Candidatus Chlorohelix allophototropha: one gene and its partner. The protein of the gene in region 2 interacts with the protein of the main gene of each other region in a pairwise test. Links are inferred from orthologs where the notes say so. Each region holds a gene or a part of one and is shown on either strand. Other genes may lie near its edges.

Evidence for each region.
Region 1: the proteins of OZ401_RS08670 (region 2) and rlmB interact in binary tests that used the Escherichia coli proteins (3 or more experiments, as listed by UniProt). The link is inferred for Candidatus Chlorohelix allophototropha from one-to-one orthologs.

The regions. Positions count from the first base shown.
Region 1 is NZ_CP128399.1:1,559,578-1,562,775, reverse strand. The notes cover bases 319-3,191. They hold rlmB (23S rRNA (guanosine(2251)-2'-O)-methyltransferase RlmB), read left to right. Parts: upstream 319-1,313; coding sequence 1,314-2,069; downstream 2,070-3,191. Other genes in these bases: OZ401_RS06555 (hypothetical protein), read right to left, coding at 2,340-3,191; OZ401_RS06560 (hypothetical protein), read left to right, coding at 2,066-2,290; cysS (cysteine--tRNA ligase), read left to right, coding at 319-1,310. Outside these bases: more of cysS, read left to right, coding at 1-318; more of OZ401_RS06555, read right to left, coding at 3,192-3,198. UniProt on the Escherichia coli protein: Specifically methylates the ribose of guanosine 2251 in 23S rRNA.
Region 2 is NZ_CP128399.1:1,958,309-1,961,614, forward strand. Bases 326-3,306 are described here. They hold OZ401_RS08670 (NAD(P)H-hydrate dehydratase), read right to left. Parts: upstream 2,633-3,306; coding sequence 1,019-2,632; downstream 326-1,018. Other genes in these bases: OZ401_RS08665 (CBS domain-containing protein), read right to left, coding at 513-995; acpS (holo-ACP synthase), read right to left, coding at 2,643-3,014; OZ401_RS08680 (UDP-glucose dehydrogenase family protein), read right to left, coding at 3,024-3,306. Also shown: OZ401_RS08660 (DUF4256 domain-containing protein), read right to left, coding at 1-240. UniProt on the Escherichia coli protein: Bifunctional enzyme that catalyzes the epimerization of the S- and R-forms of NAD(P)HX and the dehydration of the S-form of NAD(P)HX at the expense of ADP, which is converted to AMP.

The DNA of each region.
Region 1 (3,198 bases), 400 kb from region 2 along the record:
GGCATGCCATGAGCGCGCTCGTTTACGATATTGTACGGCGTTATCTGGAGTTCAAGGGCTACAAGGTGATTCACGCCCAGAACTTCACCGATATTGATGACAAAATCATCAGACGCGCTGCTGAAATGGGCGTACCTTGGCAGCCGATGACCGAAAAGTACATTAACCAGTTTCTGGAATGGATGGACGCTCTCAACGTAAAACGTGCTACCATTTACCCTCGCGCCACCAATGAGTTAGGCAATATCCTTGCGACAATTCAAACCCTCATCGAAAAAGGCTTTGCTTATCCCGCCAGCAATGGAGATGTCTATTACCGAGTCAACGCCAAGCCAGAATACGGCGAGTTGAAACACCAGAGCCTTGACGAGTTACAGGTAGGCGCACGCATTGCACCGGACGAAGCCAAAGAAAACGCGCTGGATTTCGCCTTGTGGAAAGCCGCCAAACCGGGAGAACCAAGTTGGGAAAGCCCGTGGGGTGATGGGCGCCCCGGTTGGCACATCGAATGCACCGCGATGGCAGTTGAGCATCTAGGCGAACAGATTGATATTCATGGGGGCGGCGCTGACCTGATTTTCCCACACCATGAAAATGAAATCGCCCAGAGCGAAGCCGCTACCGGAAAACGTCCTTTCGTGCGCTACTGGATGCACAACGGCTTGCTGCAAATGGGCAGTGACAAAATGAGTAAATCACTCGGCAACTTTGTAACCGTCGGTGATATCCTCGAAAACTATGATGCCGATACCTTACGCGCTTTTATTCTCGGTTCGGTCTATCGTAACCCGCTGAGTTTCAGCGAGGAAAGCTTTGTCGCAGCGCAACGCGGATTGGAACGCTTGAAAGCCGTTTTTAGCCCGGTGGAAAAATGGGGCGAACCTGACGATACCGCAGGCAATCCCGCCACTACCGCCACGCTATATGCTGCCGCCGAACAGGCGCGTGCGAACTTTACCGAAGCGATGGACAGCGATTTCAACAGCGCCATTGCGATTGCCGCCTTATACGACCTGACTCGTGAACTCAATCGGGGACGTGAACAAGGCGCGAGTCCCCAAAGCCTCCACCAAGCGCGTGCCCTTCTGCTGGAACTCGGCAATGTGCTAGGTTTGCGCCTAGACCGTGATACTTCTCCCAAACGTGGGCTGGAAGCTGCTCCTTTCATTTCGTTGCTGGTGGAAACCCGCACCGCTCTGAAAGCTGCCAAACAATATCAGCTTGCCGACCAGATTCGCGACAAACTCAAGGCGTTGGGGGTAAAGGTGGAAGACCGCCCGGACGGTACAAACTGGAAGTTTGAAAGCTAACCGATGGAATTAATTTACGGGCGAAACGCGGTCGCCGAAGCATTGCGTAGTACCAAAGCCGGCACTAAAGTTTTGCGTCTTTATCTTGCTGACGGCGCGGAAGCCAAAACGGGCGGAACGTTGGATTTCGCCCTCAAGGAAGCAACCACCCGCAAAATTCCTTTGCAGAAACTACCCCGCCCTGAACTGGACAAGCGCACTGCCAACGCCAACCATCAGGGCATCGCCGCCGAAGTCTCAGATTATCGCTACGCTAATCTTGATGAGGTGTTGGCGCAAGCTGCCGATAATCCTAACGCGCTTTTTCTGATATTGGATTACCTACAAGACCCTCAAAATCTGGGTACGCTTATTCGTTGCGCCGAAGCAACGGACGTAACCGCGCTTATTATCCCTGAACGGCGCGCTGCCGGGATTACTCCGGCGGTTCGCAACGCCAGCAGCGGTGCGGTTGAGCATCTCCATATTTGTCAGGTGGTGAATTTGCCGCGTGCGCTAGACGAGTTGAAAGAATCCGGCGTGTGGGTGGCAGGATTGGAGCATGAACCGGACGCGCAAGATTACGACCGCGCCGATTATACTGGCAAAATCGGGCTGGTGGTGGGCAGCGAAGGCGCGGGCTTGAGCCGCCTCGTGCGCGAAAAGTGCGATTTCTTTATCAAGTTACCGATGCTTGGCAGAGTAGAATCGCTCAATGCGGCGGTAGCCGGTTCGGTGGCGCTCTACGAAATCTTGCGACAACGCCGCGCTCAGAAGTGAAACGGCAACTTTCAAGGGCGCGACTGGCTTTTGCCGGACTGACCGGGTTGGCTGGCGCGCTCATTTGGCACTTCTCCCATATCGCGGGTGAAGAATATTCACCCTACCTCACCGATTCTCATTTCTGGCTACATCTGCTAATTGAAGGAGTGTTGGCGCTATATCTAGCTACCATTACCTATGTTGTGCTAAAGCTAGTCGAGCGAATCAAGCGCCAATAAAAAAGCCCCTTCCCGGCGAACCAGAAAAGGGGCGAAGTTCTGTAACAGCCTACTCGGTTACGCCGGGTATGCCGATGAGCTTGAAGTACACTATCGAACGATTGCCGCTCACCTGTCCATCAAAGATAAGGGTATAAACTCCCTTTGTAGCTCCAGCAGTAGTAGTAAAAACGTAGAGCAACTCACCTTTGGTATTAGCGCCCCAAGTATCAAATGATGCGTTAGTTTTGCCATCGGGTGTTACCAACGTAACTTTGATTGCCTCATTCGGAATGAAGCTGTCACTCTTAACCACGAAGGTTGCGCCCGGGAAAGCGGCGGTCGGGTTGATAGTGGCACGCGAGGCGGGTGTTACTGGCACATCGTACTTGGGGTCGTAGCGCCATGTGTAGTAATGGCGACCAACGTTGCCCATTTCCACCTTGAAATCATCCGGGTTGGAAGGAGTCCATGTCAGTACACGGCGCTCGAAAAGCTGCACCAATACATCACGTTTAGCGCCGTTGACCGTTGAAACAGTCCACATCGGTTCGGTGATGGGATAGCCAGCCGTATAAACCCAGTTCAGCACTAAGCCCACTGCCGGGTTTTGCCCTTCAAAAACTAGCCCCTTCTGATTAAAATAGTCCCAGAAAGGCTTCGCGATATTGTGACCAAGCACCGGTTCGTAATAACCGTAAGTGGTCAACGCGCCTAACGCCGGGTTGTTATCGACTATGCCAACGCGGTTGATGGTCTGCGTAATCGGCAATCCCACGTGTGGTTCTTGAGGACGATTCACCTGTGTACTGGCAAGATCGGTAAAACTGCCGTAAGTAGCGGCATTATTATTAATCGGGTCGCCAGCCACCGGAATATCGTATGCTGGATAGCGCGCCTGGAAACGGCGGTCGCCTAATTGCAAATTC
Region 2 (3,306 bases):
AAAGATGTATTCGCCCGTGTTTATATCATGACCAACAACATCCGGTTCACCACCGGTTCTTTCCATCTCGTTGAGTGACCAAAGTTTTTCAATATTAGCTTCCAGCTTTGCTTGTACTTTAGCCCATTCAAGACCTTTATGGCGGTTCATGTTTTTCTCAAAACGGGCTTTCAATACACTGAGTAGTTCTTCAAGTTGTTCTGGTGACAACTCCTTTTCATTGCTATTAATGTTGCTCATACTTTTATATTATTCCTGCCTATTCTCGGTTGTGTTAGCTTTCAATTTAGCCTAGAGTTATTATAACAAATAACAGGTAGTGTCAGAATGTAGAAAGCTTGGAAGCGTGCAGAGTTTTGATAGTATTTATGCTAAGTTGATTAAATTTTGCCATTAGGAGGATAGCTTTGCCCTATCCGGGGATTTAAAATGTGCAGAATCTAAATCTAATACTTAAAATAGCCGCAAGAAAGGCGCTTGCGGCTTTTCAAAAAATGTCAGCCCCTTTTGGTTTACTCTTTCGTACCAGATTCTTCTTCGAGCGCCATCAAACGGATTATATCAGAGCGACTTACAATACCGCTTAGCTCCCCCTTTGCGTTAACTACCGGCACTGGGTTTATATCTTTCTTCATCATCAAGGTGGCTAAGTCCTGCACTGTGGCAGTTTCATCAATAGTCAACACATGAGCGGTCATCAACTCGCTGGCGTTAGTTGCCAATACGCTGGTCAACTCTTTCTCGAATTCTTTTTTCTTGCCGAAATAAAAGACCGAGTCAAATAGGCTAAAGACATGCGGCGTGTCTATAATTGCGGTGCGAATGATTAAATCTTCTTCGGTAACAATACCGAGAATTTTACCGTTATCTACCACCGGAACACCGCTGATTTTGTACTTATTTAAGAGACTGGCTATATCGGGAACCTGTGTCTCTGGCGTAACAAAAATTACATCTTGGGTCATTATATCTTTAACTACAATCTGTCTTTGCATTTTCGCCCGCTTTCCCCTAAAACCTATTCAAGACTCTCGCCTTGTTTTATTGCTTCGACCGCGAGTGGAATAAGTGGTAATAAATCTCCCGCCAGTACCCCCATATCCCCTTTTTCGCGTTTCGCCAATTCTCCCGCCATAGCGTGAAGATAAACCCCACAACAAGCAATTTTAAAAGTGTCAAAATCTGCGAAACGGGCAGCCTGTACCAACAACCCACCGCAAATACCTGCCAGTACGTCGCCACTTCCTGCTGTAGCAAGTGCAGAATTAGCCGCAGGATTCACCGCAATACGCCCATCCGGTGCGGCGATCACGGTATAAGCGCCTTTTAATACAATCACCTGCCCGAATTTTTGCGCTGCCTTTTGTGCCGATTCTAACCTGTTTGCTTCTATTTCGCCAATCGTACTTTCGGTGAGTCTTGCTAATTCAGCCGGGTGGGGTGTAAGGATATTGCCTTTGCTCAGATTAACCCACCATTCCGACGTGCGTGCCAGATAGTTTAAACCGTCTGCATCAATCACCAAAGGAAGTTTCTTGATGGAATCAATTGCCAACAATTGCGCTAATAGATTGCTATTCTCTCCAAGACCCGGTCCGATTAAAGCGGCGCGATAATCCGCCAGTTTTTCTGCAAAACTACTGAGAGTTGCTTCGGTTAATTCAAGATAGGTGTTTTCGCTGCTACGGGCTGCCATAACCGCAATTACGTTGCGGGTGGCTGCCAGCGTTACAAGCCCTGCTCCAGCCCGCATTGACGCAACGGTGCTGAGATAAGGTGCGCCTAAAAATTCATCAGAGCCGCTGATCACCATCAAGCGCCCAAACGTACCCTTATGTCCGCTGGCAGGACGCGGTGGTAACCACCGTTTGATATTGTCTGCCAGTACAAAGGTTGGCAGGTCTGAGCTTTCAAAGTCGTCCACCAATTTGGGAGGCAATCCAATATCGCCGAGTGTAACCACCCCGGTATATTCAAGGGCTTCGTAGCTTATCAACCCCACTTTAGGCATGCCCAAAGTAACGGTCAAATCAGCTTTCAAAGCAATTCCCATGGCTTGCCCGGTATCGCTGTTTATACCGCTCGGCACATCAATTGCTACAACCGAGAGAGGGTATGGGTCAAAACTACGCGCTTCTTTTACCTCGTTTATCTGCCGAATGATATTGGCGAGTTTTCCGGTAACCTCGCGGGATAAGCCTGCCCCCAATAAGCCATCCACTACCAGATGTGTTTGTTCAAGATCGGCACAAAAATCCGCCCAATCGTTTTCATCATTGATAAATTGACCAGTCTGATTTTCAGCCTCAGTGTAAGTAAGTTTGTTGTTAAAGCCGTTTTTGGGGCGAGGGCGATTATAAAAGTAGATTCTAACCTGCAAATCGGGCAATTCTTGCTTGAGCAAATTAGACACAACCATAGCATCCCCGCCATTATTGCCCGCGCCGGCAAGAATCAGCACCATTGTATTTTCTTGGTAGTAATCGTCGCCATCACGATCAATTAACTCTGCTCGGTAAATTGCCTCGGTAACGCTAGAACCGGCATTGAGCATTAACTCCGATTCTGGTACTGCAAGTTGTGTCGCTCGAAGCTCAATCTCTTTCATCTGGGCAGATGTTACAAGTTTCATGTCTTCCCCTTTAGTTACCCATAGCAACCACAAAAGCAATAGCATCACCACGCGAATGAGAAATGCTAATACTCCACTCAGAAAGCCCCAATTTTTCGGCACGCTTGGCGGCTTCCCCGCTTAAATTAAGGTGCGGCTTGCCCTCCAAGTCGTTTACTACCTCAATCTGATGCCAGCTAACTCCCTGCCGCCATAACCCTGTGCCTAAAATCTTAGCAGTTGCCTCTTTGGCAGCAAAACGTGCTGCGAGTTGGGGAGCGCGTCCCCGACAATACTCACGTTCTCTTTCAGTGTATATTCTGTTCAGAAAACGTTCGCCCAGACGCGCTACCGCTTGCTCAATTCTTGCTATTTCAACCAAATCAACGCCACATTCGAGCATATTAACCTGCTAAAATGGGCGACCTACACCCCGATACTCGAAACCGAGTTTTTGAATTTCAAGCGGGTCGTAAAGATTACGCCCATCGAAAAGATAGTGTTGCTTCATCAACTTTTTAACCTTTTCAAAATCTACCTGCTTGAACTCGTTCCACTCAGTCAGAAGCAATACTGCATCAGCTTCTTGGACTACACTATAAGGATCATTGCAGAACTCAACCGCATGTGGTAGATAGCGTTCTGCTTGTTTCATTGCCACCGGGTCGTAGACACGCACCTCTGCGCCCTTACGA